One region of the Serratia sp. A07 genome, then DNA from elsewhere that is predicted to be linked to it. Evidence: predicted binding sites of a transcription regulator. Region 1 holds the regulator's gene; each other region holds the start of a gene.
The links. The regulator CRP, encoded in region 1, controls carbon source genes, mostly activating them, when cyclic AMP is high. The targets are predictions, from matches to a motif close to ATGTGANNNNNNTCACAT.

Region 1 (3,341 bases):
GGAGGTCAGCTTCACCTCACAGTCGCGCACGTCGTTGCGCCCTTTTTGCAGGATGGACACCACGTCGATCGCGCTGCAGCCGCCCACCGACATCAGCACCATCTCCATTGGGCTGGGCGCTTTATCACCGGCGTTGCCATCCATCAGGACCTGGTGGCCGGAGGCCGATTCCCCCAAAAACGTTAACCCTTCCACCCATTTAACTCTTGCCTGCATTCTGGTCACTCCGGTTGATTTCTTAAAATCAGAGTACGCTTTCGCATAGAAACAGGCAACGTAACCTGATGCTAATCATGCTGAAGCGAGACAACACGAGACACCCGCCTTACTCTGTGCTACAAACAGAGCCGCAATAAATCTTTCCGGGACACTGAATTTCAGGGAAACGCCCAGAGAAAGGCTCCTTTACCGGTATGTTAACAGAATGTAGCTTGCAGCGCTTACGGCAAGTTAATATGCTAGAGCGACAGCGTATTTTTATGACACGCCTCAAAACTTGCCGGTAGCCCTCGCTCATGACTGCGGCTACAGGCGAGTTTTACAGGGAACTCTGACCCCTGTGACACAAGGCAGCGATAACAACAGAGGATAACAGCGAATGGTTCTCGGCAAACCGCAAACAGACCCTACTCTCGAATGGTTCCTGTCTCATTGCCATATCCACAAATATCCATCGAAGAGTACGCTGATTCACCAAGGTGAAAAGGCCGAAACGCTTTACTACATCGTGAAAGGCTCCGTCGCGGTGCTGATCAAGGATGAAGAAGGTAAAGAGATGATCCTGTCCTACCTCAACCAGGGGGATTTCATCGGCGAGCTCGGATTGTTCGAAGAAGGCCAGGAGCGCAGCGCCTGGGTTCGCGCGAAAACCGCCTGTGAAGTGGCCGAAATTTCCTACAAGAAATTCCGCCAGCTGATCCAGGTGAACCCGGACATCCTGATGCGTCTGTCCGCCCAAATGGCGAGCCGCCTGCAGGTCACCTCCGAAAAAGTGGGCAACCTCGCCTTCCTGGACGTTACCGGCCGCATCGCGCAAACCCTGCTGAATCTGGCGAAGCAACCTGACGCCATGACTCACCCGGACGGCATGCAGATCAAGATCACCCGTCAGGAGATCGGCCAGATCGTCGGCTGCTCGCGTGAAACCGTTGGCCGTATTCTGAAAATGCTGGAAGATCAAAACCTGATTTCCGCCCACGGCAAAACCATTGTCGTCTACGGCACCCGTTAATCCCTGAAAAAACGGCGCAGTCTGCGCCGTTTTTTTGTCTGCTCTCTGCCATGTGGCGCCGCCTGATCTACCACCCGGAAATCAACTACGCACTGCGACAAACGCTGGTGTTGTGCCTGCCGGTGCTGTTCGGCCTGCTGATAGGCCAGCTGCAGCTCGGCCTGATGTTCTCCCTCGTGCCCGCCTGCTGCAATATCGCCGGGCTGGATACGCCGCATAAGCGCTTCTTTAAACGACTGATCGTCGGCGGTTCGCTGTTCGCCTTCAGCAGCGTGCTGCTGCAACAGGCCCTGCTGTGGCACGTGCCGCTGCCGGCGCTGATGCTGGGCCTGGCGCTGCTGCTCGGCGTCACCGGCGAAATCAGCCCGCTGCACGCCCGGCTGTTGCCGGCGGCGCTGGTGGCCGCCATCTTCGCCCTCAGCACGGCCGGCACGGTGCCTATCTGGCAGGCGCCGCTGCTGTACGCGATCGGCACCGCCTGGTACGGCTTATTCACCTGGTTCTGGTTCAAGCTGTGGAAAGAGCAGCCGATGCGCGAGACGCTGAGCCAGCTCTACCTGGAACTGGCGGACTATTTCGAAGCCAAATACTCGCTGCTGACCCAGCACACCGATCCGCAGACCGCGCTGCCGCCGCTGCTGGTGCGCCAGCAAAAGGTGATGGACCTGATCAGCCTGTTGTACCAACAGCTTAATTTCCTGCCGCACGCCAACAATCTCGAGCAAAAGCGCCTGCAGCGCGCCTTTCAGGTGGCGATGGACCTGCAGGAGCACATCACCGTCAGCCTGCATCTGCCGGAAGAGGTGCAAAAACTGGTGGAGCAGAGCCAGGCCGAAGCGATCATTCGCCGCAATGCTCAGGTGATCGCCGGCCGGCTGCGCGTGGTGGCGCACGATATTCTCTATCATCAACATTCGAAGCGCTTCTCCATGACCCACGAGCTGGCGGCGCTGGAAAAAATGGCGGCGCAGCATCCCGATAATCCGGTCGGCCAGTTTTGTTATTACCACTTCAGCCGCATCGCCCGCCTGCTGCGCACCCAGCATCCGCTGTACCGCCGCGACCTGATGCCCGGCCAGCACCGCCTGCCGTTTTGGCCGGCGCTAGTCAGCTATCTGTCGTTCAAATCCACCGCCCTGCGCAACGCCGCGCGGCTGGGCGTAACGCTGGCGGTCGGCAGCAGCCTGGGTACGGTATTCAACCTGCCGAAGCCTTACTGGATCCTGCTCACCATCATGCTGGTGAGCCAAAACGGGTATAACGCCACCCGGGTGCGTATTCAGCACCGTGCGCTGGGCACGATTGCCGGGCTATTGCTGGCAGCCGGGCTGCTGCAGCTGCAGTTGCCGGAGGGAGAAACGCTGAGCATCATGCTGGTGATCACACTGCTGGCCTACCTGGTTTCGCGCAAGAACTACGGGCTGTCGGTGATTGGCTTTACGGTCACGGCGGTTTACACCCTGCAGCTGCTGGCGCTGAACGGCTCGCATTTTCTGGTACCGCGCCTGATCGATACGCTGATCGGCTGCGTGCTGGCGTTCGGCGGCACCATTTGGCTGTGGCCGCAGTGGCAAAGCGGGCTGCTGCGCAAGAATGCCCATCAGGCGCTGGAGAACGATCAAGCCGCGCTGCGGCTGATGCTGAAGCAACCGGAACCGGACGCCACCGCGTTGGCCTATACCCGCATGCAGGTCAACCAGGCACACAACGCGCTGTTCACCTCGCTCAATCAGGCGATGCAAGAGCCGGGGTTCGCGTCAAACTATCTGGCGGACATGCGGCTGTGGGTCACTCACAGCCAGTTCATCGTCGAACACCTGAACGCCATGACCATTCTGGCACGCGAGCACTACATGCTGACGCCGAAACTGGCGGAAGAGTATCTGCAGACCTGTGAAATCGCGCTGCAAAGCTGCCAGCAGCGGTTGGAATACGACGGCCCGAGCAGCGGCAACAGCGGCATCATGCAGCCGCCGGATCTGCATCCGGACATGCCCGTTACCGAGATGGAGCGCCATCTGCGGCGCATTTTGTCGCACCTGAGCGTGATGCACACCATTTCGTCGCTGGCCTGGCGCCAGCGCCCGCACCACGGCATCTGGCTCAAGCG
Region 2 (3,341 bases), on a different contig from region 1:
GGTGACGCTACCGTGCTTGCGATCGAACGCCGGTTTCAGCTTGGCGTAGGACGCCAGGCTGGAATCTTTGCGGATGTTGTTGTCTTCAGAAAGCTGCGCGCGGTAAGGCGGCACGTAGGCGGTCATCACCTCGTCGCGCAGCCACCCCTGCTGCCAGGCCTTGGCCGCCAGCTCGTGGGAACGGTGCGCCAGCGCATCCTGCGCCTCGCGGGTGATGCCGTGGCTCTTCGCCATCTGCTCGGCGGTATCGCCCATGCGCAGCCCGGTGGAATACTCCGCCACCGCCGGTGGTACCGGCATCAGATCGCGGAATTTCAGCCGGCTGAACAGTTTGAGACGCTGCGACAGCGTACGCGCCTTGTTGACGTCCACCAGCGTGCGTGCCAGCGCCTTGCTGACGCCGATCGGCAAAACGGAAGAAGAGTCCGCCCCGCCGGCGATGCCGACGCTGATGCTGCCGGCCATGATGCTCTCCGCCACGTTGGCGATTGCCTGGAAGCTGGTGGCACAGGCGCGCGACACGCTGTAGGCGTCGGTATGGACGCTCATGCCGGTGCCCAGCACGATTTCACGCGCGATGTTCGGCGCCTCGGGCATTTGCACCACCTGGCCGAACACCAGCTGTTCGATAAGCTGCGGATCGATACCGCTGCGCGCCAACAGCTCGCTCACCGCCGTTTTCCCTAAATCCACCGCCGGAATGCCGTGATAGGCAGTCGCCTGTTTGGCAAAGGGGGTACGCAGTCCATTCACAATCGCAATGCGGTCACCATGACGGGTCACCAACGGCAGTGCCTTACTCATAAATGCTCCTGAAGAAAATAACGTCAGCGCAATGGGCAGAAAGAGGTCTGACCTGATGAGGTCATTGTTAACCAAACGGTTACATTTGGCAAACCGGCAGAGATCAAAACTGCGAGCAGGCGCACTTTCTATCGGGGGCGATGTAGGGAAGGCAATCCCCGACGCGCGGCAGGCGGCGCCGGGGGTAAAGCGGGGATTAACGCAGGCCGAGCTGGAAGATCAGGGTTTCCGCCTGGCAGGCGAAGGTGAAATCGGCCTCCAACTGCACGCCGCCGTCAACCGGTTTAATGCTACTGCTGATGTCACAAGGGTCGGATTCTACCGCGCGCGCCTTTTCGCTCAGGGCGGCCAGCATGGCTTCCGCATCTTGTTGATTGCTGAACACCTGGCTGTAGGACGCGGTGCAATCGGTGTTATCCATCACGGTGCCGACATCCACGCAGCAACACGCGGCGGTTTCCTGGGCGCTGCATTTATTAATTGCATCTGACATGATTGGTTCTCCTCAAGGGCCTTGGTTATCAGCCCAAATTGCCGTTTTACTCACCGGCACAAAGCCACAAAATTCTGTAGGTATTTTACGCTTCCGCGCCGGCAATCACTAGCACTTACTTTTACTGGGTGTTTTAAGTGATGGAAATCACAAATAAAAATGAGCGCCTGCTAAGGAATGGTAAGAATTTTGTTATTTACTGCTGGCTTTTTGTTAAGCAGATCTCTTTTTTGATATCAGGTTGGAAATATTTCAAAAACAAACTTGCAACATTTTCACAGGTCAGACCTATACTTCAGCCACTGGTCTGATTTGTCTGAATGATAACGGACCCTACAATCCCGCGCTCCTTGTTACCTTGCGTAACATAGTTTAAATAATAAACACATAATGAGGTTTTGGTCATGAGCCAGAAAAACCTATTGACTAAATCAGCTCTCGCAGCTGCAGTGGCAATTATTTCATCAAACGTGTCTGCCGCAGGATTCCAGCTGAATGAGTTCTCAGCAGCTGGTTTAGGACGTTCGTATTCTGGCGAAGGCGCCATGGCGGATACGGCGGCCTCCGCGAGCCGCAACCCGGCATTGTTGATGATGTACACCCGCCCGGAACTTTCCATCGGCGCGGTCTTTATCGACCCGGATGTAGACATCACCGGCAAATCCCCTTCCGGCGCCAGCCTGGATGCGAAAAACATCGCGCCAACCGCCTGGGTGCCGAACCTGCATTATGTTCACCCGATTAACGATCAGTTCGCCGTAGGCGGATCGGTCACCAGCAACTACGGTCTGGCGACCGAATTCAACGACGGCTACACCGCAGGCGCTTATGGCGGCAAAACCGATCTGGAAACCCTGAACCTGAATCTGAGCGGGGCTTACCGCCTGGATCAACACTTCAGCTTCGGTCTGGGCTTCGACGCCGTATACGCCAGAGCCAAACTGGAACGCTACGCCGGCGAATTGCCGAAGCTGCTTGCCGGTCAAGGCCTGCAAACCGGTCAATTAACGCCTCAGCAAGCCGGGATGATCGCTCAAATTCCTGGCGATACCCAAATTTCTCACCTGAAAGGCGATAAGTGGGGCTTCGGTTGGAATGCCGGCCTGCTGTACGAAGTGGACGAAAACAACCGTTACGGCTTCACCTACCGTTCTGAAGTGAAAATCAAGTTCGACGGCGACTACAAAAGCAGCCTGCCGGCACAGTACAACCCAATTACCCAGGCGCTGGGCGTTGGTCTGCCGTGGGGCACCAGCGGCAGCACCATCCCGGGCTCTCTGGATCTGAACCTGCCGGAAATGTGGGAACTGTCCGGCTACAACAAAGTGGCGCCTCAGTGGGCCATCCACTACAGCCTGGCGTACACCAGCTGGAGCCAGTTCCAGGAGCTGAGAGCCACCGGCAGCAACGGCCAGACCCTGTTCCAGAAGCATGAAGGCTTCCGCGATGCCTACCGCATTGCGCTGGGTACCACCTACTTCTACGACGACAACTGGACCTTCCGCGGCGGCGTCGCCTTCGATGACAGCCCGGTGCCGGCACAGAACCGCTCTATCTCCATTCCGGATCAGGACCGCTTCTGGGTCAGCGCAGGTACCTCTTACGCGTTCAACAAAGACGCGTCGGTCGACGTCGGTGTGTCCTACATGCACGGCCAGAAAGTCACCATCAACGAAGGCCCATACACCTTCAACTCGGTGGGCAAGGCCTGGCTGTACGGTGCCAACTTCAACTACCGTTTCTAATCTCGCTTGAGAAAGAAGCCAAAGCGCCCCTCGGGGCGCTTTTTTTTGCCCGCCGCTTGCCGCCGGCATAAAAAAACCCGCCTGACGGCGGGTTTTCATTGGCGTAACGCCCGTGATTACTGCGAGTCGATCTCGTCCAGTTCGCCCTGAATCGCCTTGGCGTTCGGGTTCTCTTCCGGCTTGAGCGAACCGCCGTTGGCGATGAAATCGTGGCGCTGGAAGTAAGCTTCGCGCACCATGATGTAAGGATCGGAAGAGTTGCGCAGCAGACCATCGGAATCCAGCAGCTGGGCGCGGGT
Region 3 (3,341 bases), on a different contig from region 1:
GCGTCGCCAGCGAGCTGACGAACTCACGGTCGTGGGAGACGAAGATCAGCGTGCCTTCGTACATCTCCAGCGCCATGTTCAGCGATTCGATGGATTCCATATCCAGGTGGTTGGTCGGTTCGTCCATCACCAGAATATTCGGGCGCTGCATCATCAGCTTGCCGAACAGCATGCGGCCCTTCTCGCCGCCGGACAGCACCTTCACTTTCTTCTTGATGTCGTCCTGGCTGAACAGCAAACGGCCCAGCACGCTGCGCACCGCCTGCTCGTCGTCTTTTTCCTGCTTCCACTGGCTCATCCAGTCGAACACGGTCAGGGTATCGTCGAACTCGTATTCGTGATCCTGCGCGTAGTAACCGATGCGGGCGTTTTCCGACCACTTCACGGTGCCGCTGTCCGGCTGCGCGTCGCCCACCAGCGTTTTCAGCAAGGTGGTTTTACCGATGCCGTTGGCGCCCAGCACCGCAACCTTCTCACCCACTTCCACCATCAGGTTCAGCTTGCTGAACAGCGGGCCGTTGTCGAAGCCCTTGGTAAGCGCTTCCACTTCCAGCGCGTTACGGAACAGCTTCTTGTCCTGATCGAAACGGATGAACGGGTTCTGGCGGCTGGAGGCCTTCACTTCTTCCAGCTGGATCTTGTCGATCTGGCGGGCGCGCGAGGTGGCCTGCTTGGATTTGGAGGCGTTGGCGCTGAAGCGGCTGACGAACGATTGCAGCTCGTTGATCTGCGCCTTCTTCTTGGCGTTGTCGGCCAGCAGACGTTCACGCGCCTGGGTGGCGGCGGTCATGTATTCATCGTAGTTGCCCGGATAAACGCGCAGTTCGCCGTAGTCCAGATCCGCCATGTGGGTGCAGACCATGTTCAGGAAGTGACGGTCGTGCGAGATGATGATCATGGTGCTGTTGCGTTCGTTCAGCACCTGCTCCAGCCAGCGAATGGTATCGATGTCCAGGTTGTTCGTCGGTTCGTCGAGCAGCAGGATTTCCGGATCGGAGAACAGCGCCTGCGCCAGCAACACGCGCAGCTTCCAGCCCGGCGCGATTTCGCTCATCGGGCCGTAGTGCTGTTCCACCGGAATGCCGACGCCAAGCAGCAGTTCGCCGGCGCGCGCTTCGGCGGTGTAACCGTCCATCTCGCCGTAGGCGACTTCCAGATCGGCCACTTTATAGCCGTCTTCTTCGCTCATCTCCGCCATGGCGTAGATGCGGTCGCGCTCTTCCTTCACCGCCCACAGCTCGGTGTGGCCCATGATCACGGTGTCCAGCACGCTGTATTGTTCGAAGGCGAACTGATCCTGACGCAGTTTACCCAGGCGCTCGTTCGGATCGAGGAACACGTTGCCGCCGGTCGGCGCCAAATCGCCGCCGAGGATTTTCATAAAGGTGGACTTGCCGCAGCCGTTGGCGCCGATCAGGCCGTAACGGTTGCCGCCGCCGAATTTGACAGAGATGTTTTCAAACAACGGCTTGCTGCCGAACTGCATGGTGATGTTGTTGGTGCTTAACACAGCGCTCGCTCTTTATACATAGGGAATGTGATTTGGCGCGCATTATGCCACAACGGGGTTCAGAGATCGCGGGAAGTTTTGGTGACATTTTGAGCGGCGCCGACGGATGAATCATACCTGCGTTGGATAATACCGATGAAAGTCACGGGGAGGCTTCGCTCAGCAAACCGTACAATAGCTCGAACAAATTCACAAAACATATTAATTATCGGTATTAATTAAAATAAAAAATGAAATACATTCTCGCCAGATACCGCACCAGGTAAGAATAAATCGCACCTGAATACCTCTTGATAATCATTGATACAGTCAACACACTTCTATTTAATTCTATTTCTTGCCGACTATCGCCACATATTCTGCTATACGCGACATTTTGTGACCCCCTTCTTAAATGCCAGGATTTTTTCGATGATTAATGCGCTACAGCTCACTAAATCGGCACTAAATCACCTCACTGCCACACGTTATAAATTCAAAAAAAACATATAAATACAAAACCTTAAAAAAATCAAACCCGCGTTATCCCGTTAACCGCCCTCATATTGCACAGGGTTGTACATACAAGTATATGTAAAGGAGACGTTGCCATTCTGTTGCCGCTTCGGGCGGCGGTTATCGCCGTCCCGGATAATGCCACCACGGCCAGAAAATAATAACAACACACCGTCCACCTATCGCGAGAGATAACGATGAACACTGCTGAAAAAACCTTGCCCAAAAGCCAAACGGCAGAGAAAGGCGCGGTAAATTACAAAGTCATTGTCGGCGCCAGCCTGGGCAACGGCCTGGAGATTTTCGACTTCACCGTATACAGCTTCTTTGCCGCCATCATCGGCAAACTCTATTTTCCCAGCGACAGCGCCTACGGCTCTTTGTTGATGTCGGTGGCGGTGTTCGGCGTCGGCTTTATCATGCGCCCGCTGGGCAGCATGGTGCTGGGCACCTATGCCGACCGGGTCGGCCGCAAGGCCGCCATGCTGATGACCATCGTGCTGATGGGCGTCGGCACCGCCCTGATTGCCTTCGCGCCAACCCATGCGCAAATCGGCGTTCTGGCGCCGGTGCTGATCGTAGTCGGTCGCCTGATTCAGGGCTTCGCCGCCGGCGGTGAAGTGGGCTCAGCGACCACGCTACTGCTGGAGTCCGCCGGGGCCAATCAGCGCGGCTTTTTCGTCAGTTGGCAGGCGATCAGCCAGGGCGTCAGCGCCCTGCTCGGCGCCTCTTGCGGGCTGGCGCTCACCTATTTTCTGTCGGAAGAGGCGCTGTATGCCTGGGGCTGGCGCGTGCCGTTCATCATCGGCCTGCTGATCATTCCGGTCGGCGTCTATATCCGTAAGCACCTGGAAGAGACCTACAGCGGCGAACAGCCGGATCGTGCGCGGGTACCGCTGAATCCGGTATGGGATCTGGTGAGCAACCATGCTAAAGACCTATTGCTGGGTGTGCTGGTCATCATGTCCGGCACCGTGATGGTTTATGTGGTGCTGCTTTACATGCCGACCTACATGATGCAGACCTACCGCATCGCCGGCCCGACCGCCTATCTGTTCAGCTGCATCGCCTCCGTGGTGCAAATCGTGGCGGTCTATTACGCCGGGCGCTATGTCGATCGGATCCAGAATTACAAAAGGCCGCTGCTGTTCTCGATCTTTGCGGCACTGATCCTGATTTACCCAACCTTCTGGTTCCTCAGCGCCACGCAAACCCTGTGGCTGGCGATCGTCTTCCGCATCCTGCTGATCGGCGCGCTGGGCATCAACATGCTGTCCAGCACCATGCTGATCGTCTCGGCGCTGCCGCGCCACGTGCGCGCCACCGGCACCTCGAT
Region 4 (3,341 bases), on a different contig from region 1:
GGGCCCCGGCCGCTGCTTCCCCGGCGGGCACGCCTCGAGCGGTTTCGCGGTCATGGCGTTGTTTTTCCTGTTTTATCCGCAGCGTCCGCGCCTGGCCTGGTGGTGCTGGTGCGGCGGCATTGCGCTCGGCATGCTGATGGGCTTTGGCCAGATCATGCGCGGCGCCCATTTTCTTACCCATAACCTGTGGGCGGGTTGGTGGGTTTGGTTAAGCCAGTTGGCTATTTATTGGACGGTTAGCGGCTATTGGCGCCGCAAGACGAGGTAACGGTTATGGAACAGTTGAACCATTTTCTTTTCGCCTGGATCAATGCGACCCCGGCGTCTCCCGAGTGGACGATCGATTTCGCCACCTTTTTGGCGCGCGATCTGATCATCATCGTGCCGCTGCTGATCGTCGGCCTGTGGCTGTGGGGGCCGCAAAGCCAGCTGGTTTCGCAGCGCCAGGTGGTGGCGAAAACCACTATCGCGCTGCTGTTCGCCATGCTCGCCGCCGCCACCATCGGCGCGCTGCTGCCGCATGAGCGCCCGTTCGTCGCCGGCGTTGGCTATACCTTCCTGGCACATGCGCCGGACAGCTCGTTCCCAAGCGATCACGGCACCGCCATCTTTACCTTTGCGCTGGCGTTCCTGTTCTGGCACCGGGTCTGGTCCGGCGTGCTGCTGATGATCGTCGCCGTCGGCATCGCCTGGTCACGCGTTTACCTCGGCGTGCACTGGCCGCTGGATATGGTCGGCGGTTTCCTGCTCGGCCTGGTCGGCTGTCTGTTCGCCCAGCTGGTGTGGAATCTGTTCGGCGATGTCATCGCCGACAAGCTGTCGCGCCTGTATCGTTTCCTGTTCGCCTTCGCCATTCGCCGTGGCTGGGTGAAAGAGTAACTGCACAACATGACCGGGGCGTTACCGCCCCGTTATTTCACACCACGCCGGTGGTCACGCAAAACGCCCGCGTTTTTCCCGCCCCCAGCATCATTCCCGCCTCTTCCTCCAGCGCATTCGGGCGACAGTTCGCCGGCTGGATAAAAGCCAGCAGCCGCCGGTTGCCCTGAACGGCGATGCGCCGCAGGCCATAGTTGAATTGCCCGGTAGCGAAGCGCGTCACATAGCGCCGGCCTTGCGGTGCCAGCATAAAGAACTCGGCCTGATCCACATAGCGCGACAGATCGTCGGAGCACAGCAGTTCCTGCCCGAGCGCATCCCCCAACAGCGCCGGCGCCGGCAGGTTCTGACGGAATACCGCGTCGGGAATGCAGCCGTAGTTGAGGCGACACACATAGCGCAGCGGCTGCGGCCGCTCGGCCAGGTTGGTGAGCGTCATCTCAATGGCGAACTGTGCGCTCTGCGCCGCCAGACGCAGCGCCGGGCCGATGCGCCAACGCCCACCCGCCCGCTCCCCCTCGCCGTGCAACGTCAGCTCATCGCCCGCCAGTTGGAGCCACACGCGTTGCATCTGCAGCGGCTCACCGTCCTGATTCGGCCAGGCAGGGCAGAACGCGGCATCGTCAGCGCGCTTTCTTCCGGCGCCCTTTACGCTGCGGCGGCCCGACTTCAGCGAATAACCGTCAAACTCGGCGTCCCAGATCGCGAGGCCCTGATACGGTAAAACCGTCAGTGCGCCACGATGATTCGCCAACGTCAGCATCGGCCCGCGTTCTGTGCAGCGATGCGTGCTCACCGCGAAATCCGCATTGCGGAACAGTTCCTGCCGATGCGCCCCGAAAGCTTCAGGAGCCAGATCGATGTTGATCTTCATCTTTTTTCCCTCGACGCTGCGCCCGCGCAGGCCGCGAGCCCTGAAATGTTATTTAAATAACAAATGAAACGCCTTTAAGTTATACCTATAACAGCATTATAGCGACGATCGGATCGACATTTTTTAAACATCACTAGGTTTATCGGCATCTAAATGTTATTATTTTCACATTATCCATCCCGCTTACTGTCTTAACCTCACTAAGGAATCGCGATGACCACCGAAACCATCGATTACGCCAGCTATGTTGACCACACCCTGCTGGCGATGGACGCCACCGAACTGCAGATCGCCAAACTGTGCGAAGAAGCGCAGCAGCACAACTTCTATGCGGTATGCGTCAACTCCGGCTACGTGCCGCTGGCAGCCCAGCTGCTGCAGGAAAGCACCGTAAAAGTCTGCTCGGTGATCGGTTTCCCGCTGGGTGCCGGCCTGACCGTCGCCAAAGCCTTTGAAGCCAAAGCGGCAATCGCCGCCGGCGCACAAGAGATCGATATGGTGATCAACGTCGGCTGGTTGAAAAGCGGCCTGTTAGACGAAGTGAAAGCCGACATCGCCGCCGTGCGCGAGGTTTGCGCGGCGATCCCGTTGAAGGTAATATTGGAAACCTGCCTGCTCAGCGATGCGCAGATCGTCCAGGTTTGTGAAATGTGTCGCGAACTCGATGTGGCCTTCGTGAAAACCTCCACCGGCTTCAGCACCGGCGGCGCTCGGGAAGAGCACGTCAAACTGATGCGCGAGACCGTAGGCAGCGAAATGGGCGTGAAAGCTTCCGGCGCCGTGCGCGATCGCGCCACCGCCGAGAAGATGATCAACGCCGGCGCCACGCGTATCGGCACCAGCTCCGGCGTCGCCATCGTTTCCGGCGCGCAGCCGGCGGCGGGCAGCTACTGATCGTCGGCATGCCCTGACGGGCACTGCCAATACACTCCGATGCGGGACAATACGGGCGGCCAAGGCGGCCCGATATTGCCCCGCATTGTTGTGTTTAGCGCCGGACACGCCGGCACGCCCTTTTACCTCTACTACCTGTGGGAAGACGGACCTATGGAAACGCGGCGCGAAGAACGTATCAACCGGCTAGTTCAGGCGTTAAAACGCGCTGACAAGATCCACCTGAAAGAAGCCGCCGTGCTGCTGGGGGTCTCGGAGATGACCATTCGCCGCGATCTGAGCGCCGAACCGGCGGCGGTGGTGCTGCTCGGCGGCTATGTGGTGACCGATCCGCGCAGCAACGGCGTGACCAACTACTTCGTTTCCGATCAAAAAGCCAAGCAGGTGACGGAGAAACGGCGCATCGGCCTGCTGGCGGCCCCGTTGATCAATGAAAACGACACGGTGTTTTTCGACTGCGGCACCACTACCCCGGCGATCATCGACGCCATCGCCGACGAGCTGACCTTCACCGCCGTCTGTCATTCGCTGAACACCTTCCTGGCGCTGCAGGACAAACCTAACTGCAAGGTGGTCCTGTGCGGCGGTGAGTTCAAGCCGAACAACTACATCTTTTCCAGCGTCAGCGGCCGTAACGAGCTCGATCACATCTGCCCGAACATCGCCTTTATCTCCGCCGCCGGCCTCAGCCTGC

Region 2: the regulator CRP is predicted to act here: its motif matches at 1,433-1,450, upstream of AC4PR2_RS12215 (YfcZ/YiiS family protein).
Region 3: the regulator CRP is predicted to act here: its motif matches at 1,536-1,553, upstream of AC4PR2_RS03335 (ABC-F family ATPase).
Region 4: the regulator CRP is predicted to act here: its motif matches at 1,907-1,924, upstream of deoC (deoxyribose-phosphate aldolase).

Annotation. Positions count from the first base shown of each region.
Region 1 covers NZ_JBZXDO010000007.1:23,854-27,194, forward strand. The annotation lists gene AC4PR2_RS09715 (OsmC family protein) at 1-216, opposite strand, end outside; gene crp (cAMP-activated global transcriptional regulator CRP) at 599-1,231, shown strand; gene AC4PR2_RS09725 (YccS/YhfK family putative transporter) at 1,282-3,341, shown strand, end outside.
Region 2 covers NZ_JBZXDO010000009.1:134,162-137,502, forward strand. The annotation lists gene fadI (acetyl-CoA C-acyltransferase FadI) at 1-804, opposite strand, end outside; gene AC4PR2_RS12215 (YfcZ/YiiS family protein) at 1,001-1,297, opposite strand; gene fadL (long-chain fatty acid transporter FadL) at 1,702-3,042, shown strand; gene mlaA (phospholipid-binding lipoprotein MlaA) at 3,159-3,341, opposite strand, start outside.
Region 3 covers NZ_JBZXDO010000002.1:279,820-283,160, reverse strand. The annotation lists gene AC4PR2_RS03335 (ABC-F family ATPase) at 1-1,510, opposite strand, end outside; gene AC4PR2_RS03330 (MFS transporter) at 2,203-3,341, shown strand, end outside.
Region 4 covers NZ_JBZXDO010000008.1:155,294-158,634, forward strand. The annotation lists gene AC4PR2_RS11325 (phosphatase PAP2 family protein) at 1-268, shown strand, start outside; gene ybjG (undecaprenyl-diphosphate phosphatase) at 274-879, shown strand; gene AC4PR2_RS11335 (aldose epimerase family protein) at 917-1,753, opposite strand; gene deoC (deoxyribose-phosphate aldolase) at 1,967-2,647, shown strand; gene deoR (DNA-binding transcriptional repressor DeoR) at 2,801-3,341, shown strand, end outside.